3 regions of the Achromobacter sp. F4_2707 genome follow, and region 3 is predicted to be linked to each of the others. Evidence: predicted binding sites of a transcription regulator. Region 3 holds the regulator's gene; each other region holds the start of a gene.

Region 1 (4,617 bases), on a different contig from region 3:
CCTGTTCGGCCACGGCGAGCTTGTCGGCCAGTTGCGGGAAGGTTTCTCCCACCAACAGTTCGGCCCTGGCCAGCCCTAACACCGCCAAGCGAGCGGTGTTCAAAGGGTGGCGGGCTTCATCGGGGTGTTGCAGCACAAGCACATGCGTGTGATTGTGCAGATTTGGAATGTCGGCGCACAGACAGTGCGAGGCGGGCCGCAAACAGCGGCCACAGCGTGGCCTGCGCGCCTTTTCCTGTTCCAGCTTACTTGCCTGCCAATGCGGCCGGGCGCACATAGCCGGGGAAGTGCTTATCGAGCGCTTCCTTGAAGAACGGCGACTCGAACGCTTTGGCCAGATCCTGAGCCCAGGGCTTTTCAGCGTCTTCCGTGCGCACCGCTACGACTTGCTGGTACTCAATGGGCGGCTCTTCCAACACCAGGGCGCTGGTCAAGTCCAGGCCTGCGGCAATCGCGAAGTTGCCGGGCACGATGGAAAACTCGGAATCACCGACAGTACGCGGCAATTGCGCAGCTTCAACAGGCTGCAGCTTGATTTTCTTGGGATTCTCCGTGACATCGCGTTCAGCAACGCGCAGCGGGTCGATATCCTGCTTGACTTTCACCATGCCGTGGACTTGCAGCAGCTGCAGGGCACGAGCCAGATTGCTCGGGTCGTTAGGCAGCGTGTAGCGGTCGCCTTCCTGCGTTTCTTCCAGGCTCTTGCGTGACTTGGAATAAATGCCCATGGGCGCGGTGGTGCTTTGCGCCAGGTCGATGAGGTCCAGCTTCTTATCGGTCTTGAAGCGGTTCAGATAAGCAATGTGCTGAAACAGGTTGGCATCCAGCGAACCTTGTGCCAACGCCAGGTTGGGCTGCACGTAGTCGTTGAACTCAACCAGTTTGACTTTATAGCCTTGCTCTTCGAGCTGGGGCACGATGGCCAGCTTGAGAACGTCGTAGTTATAGCCAGCGGTGGCCCCGAAGACCAAGCTGGTTTTGTTGGGATCTGCTGCTTGTACGGCGGTAGTGCCCAGTGCCACGGCGGCAGCGAATGCTGCCAGGACGGTACGGCGACGAAGATTCAACATGGAACGACTCCTGGAGTGTCAAGAACGATAATAAAAACAAGCAAGCGGATCAGCGTTTGTCGAGCCGGTGGGCAATCGCGTTGCCGCCAAACTGAATGATCTGCACCAGCACAATCAGCAACGCCACGGTCAGCAGCATGACGTCTGTCTGGAAGCGGTAATAGCCATAGCGAATGGCCAAGTCGCCAATTCCGCCGCCGCCCACCACACCGGCAACGGCTGAATAAGAAAGAAAGCTTACGGCCAGAACGGTGAGCGCCAGCACCAGCCCGGCGCGCGCTTCACGCACCAGTACGCGGCGCACAATCTGCAGTTGCGAGGCCCCCATGGCTTCGGCGGCTTCAATCACGCCACGCGGCACTTCACGCAAGCTTTGCTCAACCAAACGCGCGAAGTACGGCACCGCCGCCACAGAAAGCGGCACGGACGCCGCCAGCGGCCCGATAGATGTGCCCACCAACGCTGCGGTGACAGGGGTCAGCACCACCAGCAAAATGATGAAGGGGAAAGAACGCACCGTATTAACGACCCAACTGACAATCAGGTAGGCGCTGCGATTTTCCAATGTCTGGTTCGGCCCCATCTGGAACAGCAATACACCCAGTGGGCCGCCCAGGACGATGGCGCAAGCCACGCCGATACCCAGCATGAGAAAGGTCTGAGCGATGGACACCCAAAGCTCGGGCAAAATGGCGATGATGTTTTCACTCATGGGATTAGGCTTCGCTGAAAGACTTGGCAGGTTCACCGATACGGGCGGCGTGCTGACTCAAAATAACGGCCTTTTGGCGCTCACGCTCCAATTCGCGCCCCAGCACGCTGATGCGCTGAATCGAATGGTCGTCGGTATCAAACTGTTCCACCAACTCGCCGTTTTCCAAAACGGCCACGCGTGTGCAAAGGGCCTGCACGACCGGCAGCTCATGGGTCACGATCACAATGGTGACGCCGAGCTTCTCGTTAATGTCGCGCAAGGTATCCAGCACGGTGCGCGTGGTGTCGGCATCCAGCGCAGAAGTGGGCTCATCGCACAGCAGCACCTGCGGGCGCGGCGCCAGCGCACGGGCAATCGCCACACGCTGCTTCTGCCCGCCCGACAACTGCGCGGGGTAATGCTGTAGTTTGTCGCTCAACCCCACCAGCGCCAAGCACTCATGCACCCGTTCCTTCAATGCTTTCTTGCTAAAACGGCCATGCAAGGTGAGCGGGAACGCCACGTTTTCGTACACTGTGGCGTTTTGCAGCAAATTGAACTGCTGAAAAATCATGCCCAGATTTTGTCGGGCAACACGCAATTGCTTCTTTGAAAGCTGGGTGAGATCTTCACCATTCAGAAGCACTTTCCCGGTATCGGGCCGCTCCAGCAGGTTGATCAGTCGCAATAAGGTAGACTTGCCCGCGCCGCTGCGGCCGATCAGCCCGAAAATCTGTCCTTGAGCGATATCCAGCGTCACGGGGCGTACGGCATTGAATGTGCCGCCGTCCGGAAGAACAAACGTCTTGCTGACCTCCATCAAACGTATCAGGGGAGGCGCATCGGATTGATTTAGTGAATGCATGTGAGATCGGTTGACTACCGAACGGTCTAAAGGCGCGGTGGTAACAAACATTAAATTATAACGCGCCGCCGCTGGCGCCGAATGCATTGTCCTACCATTATTTACTTATAAGCTTATGCCGGAGCTTTTGCTCACCCCACCCTCTTCCCACTCAGCGACGCCAGAGGCTTGGCCCTCTCTAAGCCCTTGAAACGCAAATTATTCAAGTTGGTACACGATGTTTGTTAAAGTAATTTATCACTAGATGTAGTAAGGCAGCATATTGCGCACACTACATATAGTTTATAAACTGTGGCTTCAAAAACAGACGACGCGGGTGCATTAAGCCCTCCAAACCAGCGATCGCAGCGGCTTTAACAGCCTCCACAAAACATCCCCACGCCTGTCATCATCAGCGTTGACGGGCGCCTCCAAAGACAGAATTGAGGTTTTAAACCAAATGAACCAGCCAAAGACATTGAACGTCACCAAACGTGACGGCCGAACAGAACCCATTGATCTGGACAAAATCCACCGCGTCGTCGAATGGGCAGCCAAAGATCTGGACAACGTTTCGGTGTCTCAAGTCGAGCTGCGTTCGCACATCCAGTTCTACGATGGAATCCGCACCAGCGACATCCACGAAACCATTATTAAATCGGCTGCCGACCTCATCTCGGAAGACACTCCCGACTATCAATACCTGGCCGCCCGTCTAGCTATTTTCCATCTGCGCAAGATCGCCTATGGTCAGTTTGAGCCGCCTCATCTGTACGACCACGTGCAGCGGCTGACTGAAATGGAAAAGTACGACGCTCACCTGCTGGCCGACTACAGCCGCGCCGAATTCGATGAGCTGAACGATCATATCGACCACTGGCGCGATATGAACTTTTCGTATGCGGCAGTCAAGCAGCTGGAAGGTAAATATCTGGTCCAGAACCGCGTCACCAAGGAAATCTACGAAAGCCCGCAGTTCCTGTACATGCTGGTGGCCATGTGCTTGTTTTCCAAGTACCCAGCCGACACGCGACTGGATTACATCAAACGTTTCTACGATGCGGTATCGCAGTTCAAGATCTCTCTGCCCACGCCGATTATGTCCGGTGTGCGCACCCCCACCCGCCAGTTCAGTTCCTGCGTGCTGATCGAATGCGGCGACAGCCTGGACAGCATCAATGCTACGACCAGCGCCATCGTGCGGTACGTCTCGCAACGCGCCGGCATCGGCATTAATGGCGGCCGTATCCGCGCACTGGGTAGTGAAATCCGTGGTGGCGAAGCTCAGCATACGGGCTGCATCCCCTTCTTCAAGATGTTCCAAGCCGCCGTCAAATCGTGCTCCCAGGGTGGGGTCCGGGGCGGCGCAGCCACATTGTTCTACCCCCTATGGCACCTTGAGGTGGAAAGCCTGCTGGTCTTGAAGAACAACCGGGGCGTGGAAGAAAACCGTATCCGCCATCTGGATTACGGCGTGCAGATCAACCGCCTGATGTATCAGCGCCTGATCAAAGGCGGCAACATCACCCTGTTCTCGCCGCACGATGTGCCCGGCCTGTACGATGCCTTCTTTGCTGATCAAGACGAATTCGAACGCCTTTACGAACAGTACGAGCAAGACCCCGCCATTCGCAAGCGCAGCTTGCCCGCCGTTGAACTGTTCTCCCTGATGATGCAGGAACGTGCCGGCACCGGCCGCATTTACATCCAGAACGTTGACCACTGCAATACGCACAGCCCCTTCGACCCCAAGCAAGCGCCCGTGCGTCAGTCGAACCTGTGCATGGAAATCGCCCTGCCGACCAAGGCATTGAACGACCTCAACGACCCGGAAGGCGAAATCGCCCTGTGCACGCTGTCGGCCATCAACCTAGGCGAGCTGGAATCGCTCGATGAACTCGAAGGCCTGACCGACCTCATCGTGCGCGCACTGGATGCCCTGCTCGATTACCAGGACTACCCCGTAAAGGCCGCTCTGAACGCAACAGAAAAGCGCCGCTCCCTGGGCG
Region 2 (4,617 bases), on a different contig from region 3:
CGAGCGCGCCAGTTGCCGAGCTAATGTACGGATTTCGTCTTCATCATGCAGCCGGGGGTGGATCGTTGTGCGAACCTCGTAGCTCACTCCGGTTTGCAACACGGCGCGCAGGCTTTCAAAGGCCGGTGCGCCGCTATTGCGCACTTGAGTCACAGCCTCATAACCTGCTCCCGTGGCTTTGATGTCCAAGCCTACCCAGTCCACCAGCGGCAATACCTTGCGTAGCCGATCCGGGTATATGCCGCCGGTGTGCAGCCCTACCAAGAAACTGTGCTCGCGAGCTTCCAGCATGGCTGTTTCCAAGCCGGAATCCATGGTGGGTTCGCCGCCACTAAACACCACTGCGTCGATCAGACCCGTCCGCCGCCGCAAGAATGCGCTGATGTCATCCCAACTGATTGGGCTTTCGGCGGTGCGGGCCTGGAGATGGGGGTTGTGACAATAGCCGCAGCGCCAGGGACAGCCCTGTACGAAAAGCACCGCGCACAGCTTGCCGGGAAAATCGGTGGCGGAAAAAGGTGTGATTCCTCCCACTTTCAGCGTAATGGGCGGCAGCAATGCAACGGTCTCAGCGGAAAGCCCAGCCGACTCAGGCCGGGCCGCCGCCTGTGAGAGAGCAACGGCGGCGTGCATGGTCAGGCTGCCAAGTTTTTGCGGTGGCTGAACACACTGGCGCTCAGGCCGGCCGCACTTTCCGTAAAGTATCGCCGTTCGTGAAATTCGCCTTTTTTACCGATGTTGAACGACGAAACCGGCCGATGGTAGCCCATGACGCGAGTCCAGACTTCGCAAGGCTGGCGCTCGTCGTCACGTAGTGTGATGGTTTGCAAGTGTGTAGACATAGTAGATTCCTCAGAAAGATGATAGGGAGGTAAGGTCAGGCGGCTTCCCGCTGCTTGCGTGCCAGAATCTCTTCGTCGCACTTGGGGCAGTACGGGTGGTTGCCGCTCAGGTAGCCATGCACGGGGCAGATGGAAAAGGTTGGGGTGACGGTGATGTAGGGCAGGCGGAAGTTGCCCAATGCGCGCTGCACCAAGGTGCGGCAAGCGTCGGCGCTGGACAGCGATTCGGTCATGTACAGATGTAGCACCGTGCCGCCGGTATATTTACATTGCAGAGCATCTTGGCGTTCTAGCGCTTCAAAGGGGTCGTCCGTGAAGCCCACCGGCAATTGCGATGAGTTCGTGTAGTAAGGCGTTTCATGGGTCCCCGCCTGAAAAATATCGGGCCAGCGCTTACGGTCTTCCTTGGCGAAACGATAGGTCGTGCCTTCGGCAGGCGTCGCTTCCAGGTTGTACATGTGGCCGGTTTCTTGCTGGAATTCCACCATTCGCGCACGTACGTGATCCAGCAGCCGCAATGCAAATTCATGGCCCCAACGGGTGGTAATGTCGTGTTCGTCGCGCGTGAAATTACGGATCATTTCATTGATGCCATTCACGCCCAGGGTGGAAAAATGGTTGCGCAAGGTGCCCAGATAGCGCCGCGTATACGGAAACAGGCCGTCGTCCATCAGTTGCTGAATAACTGTGCGCTTGATTTCCAAGCTGTCTCGCCCCAATTCCAGAAGCTCATCCAGGCGCGCCATCAGTGCTGCTTCATCGCCAGCGTATAAATACCCCAGCCGCGCACAGTTAACGGTGACCACCCCCAGCGAGCCGGTCTGTTCAGCCGAGCCAAACAGGCCGTTGCCGCGCTTAAGCAGCTCGCGCAAATCAAGCTGCAGGCGGCAGCACATGGAACGGATCATGTTCGGCTTGAGTTCCGAATTGATGAAGTTCTGGAAGTAGGGCAGGCCGTAGCGCGCCGTCATTTCGAATAGGCGTTGCGTATTGGGGCTGTGCCAGTCGAAATCTTCCGTGATGTTGTACGTGGGAATAGGGAAGGTAAATACCCGCCCTTTGGCATCGCCATCCATCATCACTTCTATATAGGCGCGGTTAATCAAGTCCATTTCCGCCTGGAGGTCGCCATAAGTGAAGGGCATTTCCTCACCGCCGATAACTGGTACTTGTTCGCGTAAGTCTTCTGGGCAAACCCAGTCGAAAGTCAGGTTGGTAAAAGGGGTTTGTGTGCCCCAGCGCGATGGCACATTCAGGTTGTAGATGAGTTCTTGCATGCACTGGCGCACCGCTTCGTAACTGAGCGCATCTTTGCGTACGAAGGGCGCCATATAGGTATCAAAGGAGCTGAAGGCTTGGGCACCCGCCCATTCGTTTTGCATGGTGCCCAGGAAGTTCACGATCTGCCCAACCGCGCTGGACATATGCCGTGGCGGGCCTGACTCAACCTTGCCAGGCACCCCGTTCAAACCCTCGTGCAGGAGCGTGCGCAATGACCAGCCGGCGCAGTAGCCGGACAGCATGTCCAGATCATGAATGTGCAAATCGCCTTCGCGATGGGCCTCGCCAATATCTGGTGGGTAGACGTGGTCTAGCCAGTAATTGGCGATCACCTTGCCCGACAAATTAAGAATTAAACCGCCCAGCGAATACCCCTGATTGGCATTGGCATTCACGCGCCAGTCCGCCCGATTCAGGTATTCATCCACTGACGACCGTACGTCGATCCTTGCCATAGCTGACCCTCTTGAATACTGTATTTAGTGATTGGTGGACTTTAAATCACTACATGTAGTGCTTCAAGGGCTGCATCTAACAGATTTGGAAATGCTTGATCTATCTTAAAAATGGCTGAGCCGACGGGCGTTTTGGCGCAAATCAGGGGGCTTAGAAAGGGCGCGACAGATAAGGAAACCAAGACGGCGCCAGAGTAACGCTTGCAACAGCCATACGATGCTTGGTGCCGTAAACCTTATCTGGTTATCTGATAACCTGATAATATGCTCCTATGCTGAAACAACGCACCAGTCTGACCGATCATGTGGCAGACGTTCTCACCAATAGAATCCTGGAGGGTCAATACGCCGTTGGCGAAAAACTGCCGGCTGGCCGCTTGCTTGCCGAAGAGTTTGGCGTGAGTGCGGCCGTCATTCGCGAGGCGACCGAAAGGTTGCGCACCCAGGGGCTGGTACGTAGCCGCCAGGGTGTGGGTTGCATGGTGTTGAGCAACGTTCTACAGGACGGTTTCCAAATGAATACCGCACAGGCCGGTGATCGCCAGGCCTTGCTGCACATATACGAGTTGCGGGCGGGCTTGGAAGGGGAAGCGGCGGCGTTGGCGGCGCAGCGCGCTACCGAGGAAGACCTGCGTCACATGGCGCATATTCTTGCTGAGCTCAGGGCGTCTTTGCATGTGCCTGAAAGCGCTCTGGAATGGGATTTCGCCTTTCACCGCAGCTTGACCGCAGCCACCCATAATCCGCACTATTCACAGCTCCTGGCGTATTTGTCAGACCAGTGGCGCCACAGTGTGCAAGTGGCCCGTCTACATACGCTGAAGCTGGAAATGGCAGGCCCCGCCACTGATGAATCTGCACTGGCGCGCACCCAAAGTGTGCACGAAGAACATGAGGCCATATTTAGGGCGATTCGTGCGCGCGACCCCATGGAGGCCCGCTTACGCGCCCAGGAACATCTGCAGCGTGCGTGCGAACGGCTTGGGCTTGATGTGTCGGTTTCAACCTCTTCTTCTCCTTCTTCCTTTAACGCAGGCCGTAAATGAATCAAGAATTTCTTAAGACCCTGGTGCAAACGCTTGGCGAGGATGTCGTCATCAGCGATCCGGCTGAAATCGAACCGTGGCTGACCGATTGGCGCGGGGTCTACAAAGGCAACGCGCAGGCGGTGGTGCGGCCCACCAACACCCATCAGGTGGCTGATTGCTTGCGGCTGTGTAATGAGCATCGTGTCCCGGTTGTGCCCAGGGGCGGCAACACCGGTTTGTGCGGTGGGGCCACGCCGGACCTCTCACCCGCCAACATCGTGTTGTCGCTGGATCGCATGAACCAGATTCGCGCCATCGACACCATTTCCAATACGCTAGTGGCGGATGCGGGTTGCATATTAGGCAATTTGCGCCGGGCGGCCGAAGAACAAGGGCGTTTGCTCCCGCTGAGTTTGGCGGCAGAAGATTCCTCGCAGATCGGCGGTAACCTGGCCACCAACGCTGGCGGCGTGAATGTGGTGCGCTACGGCATGGCGAGGGAAATGGTGCTGGGGATAGAGGCGGTGCTACCCAACGGCGAAATTTTCAACGGCCTGCAAACGCTGCATAAGGACAATACCGGCTACGACCTCAAGCAACTTTTTATTGGCTCGGAAGGCACCTTAGGCGTGATTACCGGGGTGGCGCTCAAGCTTCACCCCCTGAACCAAGTCCGTTCCGTTGTGCTGGCGGCCGTGGAGTCGGCTCAACAGGCGTTGGAACTCCTCCGTTCGGTGTATGGTGCGTGCGGAGCCCGGCTCCAGGCCTTCGAGTACTTTACTGACGAATGCCTGGACCTCGTTCTGACTCACGTAGACGGCATGCACCAGCCGTTTGAGCAGCGGTACGCGGGTTATGTGCTGATCGAGCTGGCGGATACGGCAAATGAGGAGGGCCTGCAGGCCTTACTGGAAGAGGTCATCGGCCAGGCGCTTGAGGACGGTTTGTGCCAGGATGCGGCAGTGTCGGCCTCGCTGTCCCAACTGGAAACGCTATGGCGCTTACGCGAAG
Region 3 (4,617 bases):
CTATATCGGCATCACCGAAGCGCCGGACTCCATGTTTGGCAAACTGATGTCAATCTCTGACACGCTGATGTGGCGTTATTATGAGTTGCTTTCCTTCCGTTCCCTGGAAGATATCGAAGCGTTGCAACAGCAGGTGAAAGACGGGTTAAACCCCCGTGAAGCCAAGGTGGCGTTGGCTCAAGAAATTATTGAGCGTTTTCATTCCAGGAAAGCAGCGGAAGACGCCCTGGCTTCTTTTGAAGCGCGTTTCCGCGATGGGGCTATCCCTGACGACATGCCGGAAATCACGGTTGGCCAAGCACCGATGGGTATACTCAAGATACTGCGGGAAGCCGGTCTGGCCGTCTCGGGTTCCGAAGCGCAACGCAACGTTCAGCAGGGCGGCGTAAAGGTCGATGGCCAACGAATTGAAGATAAATCCCTGGAATTGGGGGCTGGTACTTACGTGGTACAAGTTGGCAAGCGCAAGTTTGCCCGCATAACGCTAACAGTTTGATCTAGGAGTTCGCGATGAAGCTTATCAGTGAGTCGTTTACCGATCAGGGAAATATCCCCGAGCACAATGCTTTTGCCAAGCCAGACGCCAGTACGCACGTAGCGCTGGCAGGTAATGCGAATCCGCACCTTGCGTGGTCAGATGCACCGGCTGCTACCAAATCGTTCGTGGTCATCTGCCACGATCCAGATGTCCCCAGTAAACCGGATGACGTCAACCAGGAAGGCCGCGAAATTCCCGATACCTTGCCTCGGGTGGATTTCTATCACTGGGTGCTGATCGATATTCCGGCGCACACCACGCAGATCGCAGAAGGCGCTTATTCCGATGGCATCACGCCGCGAGGCAAAGCGGGCCCGCTGGCTCTTGACGGCACCCGCCAGGGTCTCAACGATTACACCGGCTGGTTCGCGAACGATCGCGATATGAATGGCGACTATTTCGGTTATGACGGCCCCTGCCCACCCTGGAATGACTCCATCCCGCATCGCTATGTGTTCACCGTCTATGCGTTGGATGTACAAGAACTTCCGGTAGAAGGGCGCTTCAACGCTAACGACGTGCTCAATGCCATGCAAGGGCATATTCTCGCGCAGGCTTCGATAACCGGGATCTATACGCTGAACCCGCGTCTCATATCTAAGTAACACCGAAGCGGGTGTAACTCACCCGTTTGGTTAGGGCAGGGCGGCTTTCCGTATGGTGGCGCCCTGCCATTTTCGTTTCTGCCTGTGGTTGCGTTTCATAAAAGGGGTTTTAAGCGCCTCACGCAGGGGAACAGGCTAGAATATTGGATTCATTTCTTGTAAAGCAAGGATCGCCCCATGTTTGACCGCTCCAATACCCTCGATAAGGTCGATGCAGAAGTCTGGGCAGCCGTTCAGAAAGAGAACGAGCGCCAAGAGCAACACATCGAGTTGATTGCCTCTGAGAACTACACCAGCCCCGCCGTGATGCAGGCGCAGGGAACTCAGCTCACCAACAAGTATGCGGAAGGGTATCCGGGCAAGCGCTATTACGGCGGCTGCGAATATGTGGATATCGTTGAACAGCTGGCGATTGACCGCCTAAAGGAAATCTTCGGCGCTGAAGCCGCCAACGTGCAGCCTAACTCGGGTTCGCAAGCCAACCAGGGTGTGTACATGGCGGTACTCAAGCCCGGTGACACCGTGCTGGGTATGAACCTGGCCGAAGGGGGCCACCTGACACATGGTTCGCCGGTTAACGCCTCCGGGAAGCTGTACAACTTTGTTTCCTATGGCCTGAACGAAAAAGAAGAGCTCGATTACGACGCGCTTGAGCGCCTGGCTCGCGAACACAAACCCAAGCTGATTGTCGGCGGAGCTTCCGCTTACGCCCTGCGTATCGACTTTGAGCGCATGGGCCGTATCGCTCGCGAAAACGGCGCCTTGTTCATGGTGGATATCGCCCACTATGCAGGCCTCGTCGCTGGCGGCCAATACCCCAACCCGGTTCCGCACGCCGACTTCGTCACTTCCACCACGCACAAATCGCTGCGTGGCCCGCGTGGCGGCGTTATCATGATGAAGGCCGAACACGAAAAAATCGTCAACTCGGCCATCTTCCCCGGCATTCAGGGCGGCCCGCTGATGCATGTCATCGCTGCCAAGGCTGTCGCCTTCAAGGAAGCGCTGGATCCCAGCTTTAAGGATTACGCCGCACAGGTCATCAAGAATGCGCAAGTATTGGCCGACACCCTAGTCAAGCGCGGCCTGCGCATTGTTTCAGGTCGCACTGAAAGCCATGTGATGCTGGTAGATTTGCGCGCTAAAGGTATTACCGGGAAGGATGCCGAAATCGCCCTTGGCAAGGCGCATATCACGGTCAACAAGAATGCGATTCCGAACGACCCTGAAAAGCCTTTCGTCACCAGTGGTGTGCGTCTGGGCTCTCCGGCCATGACTACCCGTGGTTTCAAGGAAGCCGAAGCCGAGCTCACCGCCAATCTGTTGGCCGATGTGCTCGACAACCCGTACGACGAAGCTCACTTGGCCGCTGTGCGCGCCAAGGTCAACGAGTTGACGGCACGTTTCCCCGTTTACCGTTAATCCTTCCAGGCAGCGGCCCGCGTCATGAAATGCCCTTACTGCAACCGCACCGATACCCAAGTGATCGACACGCGTGTGCAGGACGAGGGCGATGTCATCCGGCGCCGGCGTCGCTGCCCCGCCTGCGAACGCCGCTTCACCACTTTCGAGCGGGCTGAGCTGCTCATGCCCGCAGTGGTGAAGCGTAACGGCACGCGGGTTGAGTTCGATATTGCCAAGCTGCAGGCCAGTTTCAAGCTGGCACTGCGCAAACGTCCGGTCAGTACAGACCAAATGGATTCCGCCGTCGAACGCATTTGCGATCAACTGTTGCATAGCGGGCAGAAAGAAGTCACTTCGCGGTTTATCGGCGACTTGGTCATGGCCGAGTTACGCGAACTCGACGAAGTCGCTTATGTGCGCTTTGCATCGGTGTACCGCAGCTTCGAGGATGTTGGGGAATTCGTCAAAGCCATTTCTGAATTCCAATCGCCCGGAGGCTCGCAATGACGCCTCAAGCAGCCGCTGACGCACGTTGGATGCGGCACGCCCTTGCGTTGGCCGAAACCTCTCTCTACATCACTGCCCCCAACCCGCGAGTAGGTTGCGTCATTGTGCGCGACGAGGTCATTCTCGGCCAGGGTGCCACACAACAAGCGGGTGGGCCGCACGCTGAGGTTGTCGCTCTGAGGGATGCCGCTGCCAAAGGGCACGACACCCAGGGCGCGACCGTGTACGTAACACTGGAGCCCTGCAATCATCACGGGCGTACGCCGCCGTGCGTTGATGCGTTGATCAGCGCCAAGGTGGGCCGGGTGGTTATCGCCATGTGCGATCCTAACCCCCTGGTTGGGGGGCAGGGCCTGGCGCGGCTGCGCGAGGCCGGCATTGCCGTTACTCTCGGTGTTTGCGCGCAGGAGGCCCTGGCGCTGAATGTCGGTTTTGTCTCGCGCATGGTTCGGGGCCTGCCCTGGGTATGGGTGAAATCCGGTATTTCTCTCGATGGGCACACTGCTCTGCCCGGCGGGGAATCCCAATGGATTACCGGCCCTTTGGCGCGAGCGGACGGTCATCAGTGGCGGGCGCGCAGCTGTGTGGTGCTAACCGGCATCGGCACCGTGCGCAGCGACAACCCGCGCTTGAATGTGCGCGAAGTCGATACACCACGCCAGCCGATACGGGCGGTGATTGATGCCCGTTTTGAAATCGATGAAAACGCCCAGCTGTTCGATGGCGAGAAAATCTGGCTGTTTGTATGCCGCAACGACCCCGCCAAGGCAGAGCGCTTGGCGCAACGCAATATTGAAGTCGTTGTCATGCCCAGCACATCGGCGGGGGTGGATCTCCCCTCGATTATGCGCTGGCTGGCTGCGCACCAAGTCAACGAAGTCCATGTAGAAGCAGGCGCACGCTTATCCGGAGCCTTACTAGAAACAGGCAGCGTGGATGAGCTGCTGGTCTACATGGCGCCACTGTTGCTGGGTCAAGGCCGGGGCATGGCCGACATGCCAGCGGTGCCGGCCCTGGATGCCGCCGAACGTTTCGAGTTTGTCGAGGCCACGGTGGTGGGCACAGACATGCGTTTGCGCCTGCGTCATCCCGGCCACTGGGCAGCACTCACCCAAGCGCTTGATCGCATTACGCAGCGTCATCTTTGATAGGAAAAATCATGTTTACAGGTATTGTCTCCGCAGTGGGGCGCATCACTGCGGTTACACCACTTGAGCAAGGCAACGAAAATGCCGGTGTGAAACTGTCCATTCATGCGCCAGGCTTTCTGCGTGAAGATACTAAGCTGGGTGATTCCATCGCCATTCAAGGGGCTTGTATGACGGTCGTCGCCTTGCGAGAAGACGGTTTCGATGTCGATGTATCTCGCGAAAGCCTGAACCGCACAGTGGGGCTGGGCAGTGTAGGGGAAGTCAACCTGGAACACGCCATGCGCTTGGGCGACACCCTGGATGGGCATATTGTTTCCGGCCATGTGGATGGCACGGGTAAAGTCACTGCGTTTGAGCCTGTCGGCGAATCGTGGGCGTTACGTATTCTGGTATCACCCGAGCTGGGGCGCTA

Evidence for each region. The regulator NrdR, encoded in region 3, represses ribonucleotide reductase genes. The targets are predictions, from matches to a motif close to CACNANATNTNGTG.
Region 1: nrdA (class 1a ribonucleoside-diphosphate reductase subunit alpha) is a predicted target of NrdR. The motif match lies at 2,899-2,912, and genes of this name have one in related genera.
Region 2: VRY85_RS05170 (ribonucleoside triphosphate reductase) is a predicted target of NrdR. The motif match lies at 2,626-2,639, and genes of this name have one in related genera.

What each region holds. Positions count from the first base shown of each region.
Region 1 is NZ_JAZDRJ010000013.1:11,714-16,330, forward strand. It holds gene VRY85_RS12815 (tRNA-uridine aminocarboxypropyltransferase) at 1-277, opposite strand, end outside; gene VRY85_RS12820 (MetQ/NlpA family ABC transporter substrate-binding protein) at 246-1,070, opposite strand; gene VRY85_RS12825 (methionine ABC transporter permease) at 1,120-1,782, opposite strand; gene VRY85_RS12830 (methionine ABC transporter ATP-binding protein) at 1,787-2,629, opposite strand; gene nrdA (class 1a ribonucleoside-diphosphate reductase subunit alpha) at 3,069-4,617, shown strand, end outside.
Region 2 is NZ_JAZDRJ010000004.1:41,405-46,021, reverse strand. It holds gene VRY85_RS05180 (anaerobic ribonucleoside-triphosphate reductase activating protein) at 1-633, opposite strand, end outside; gene nrdD (anaerobic ribonucleoside-triphosphate reductase) at 636-842, opposite strand; gene VRY85_RS05170 (ribonucleoside triphosphate reductase) at 878-2,578, opposite strand; gene VRY85_RS05165 (FadR/GntR family transcriptional regulator) at 2,851-3,624, shown strand; gene VRY85_RS05160 (FAD-binding oxidoreductase) at 3,621-4,617, shown strand, end outside.
Region 3 is NZ_JAZDRJ010000011.1:52,547-57,163, reverse strand. It holds gene tyrS (tyrosine--tRNA ligase) at 1-496, shown strand, start outside; gene VRY85_RS11635 (YbhB/YbcL family Raf kinase inhibitor-like protein) at 511-1,143, shown strand; gene glyA (serine hydroxymethyltransferase) at 1,321-2,565, shown strand; gene nrdR (transcriptional regulator NrdR) at 2,590-3,054, shown strand; gene ribD (bifunctional diaminohydroxyphosphoribosylaminopyrimidine deaminase/5-amino-6-(5-phosphoribosylamino)uracil reductase RibD) at 3,051-4,202, shown strand; gene VRY85_RS11615 (riboflavin synthase) at 4,214-4,617, shown strand, end outside.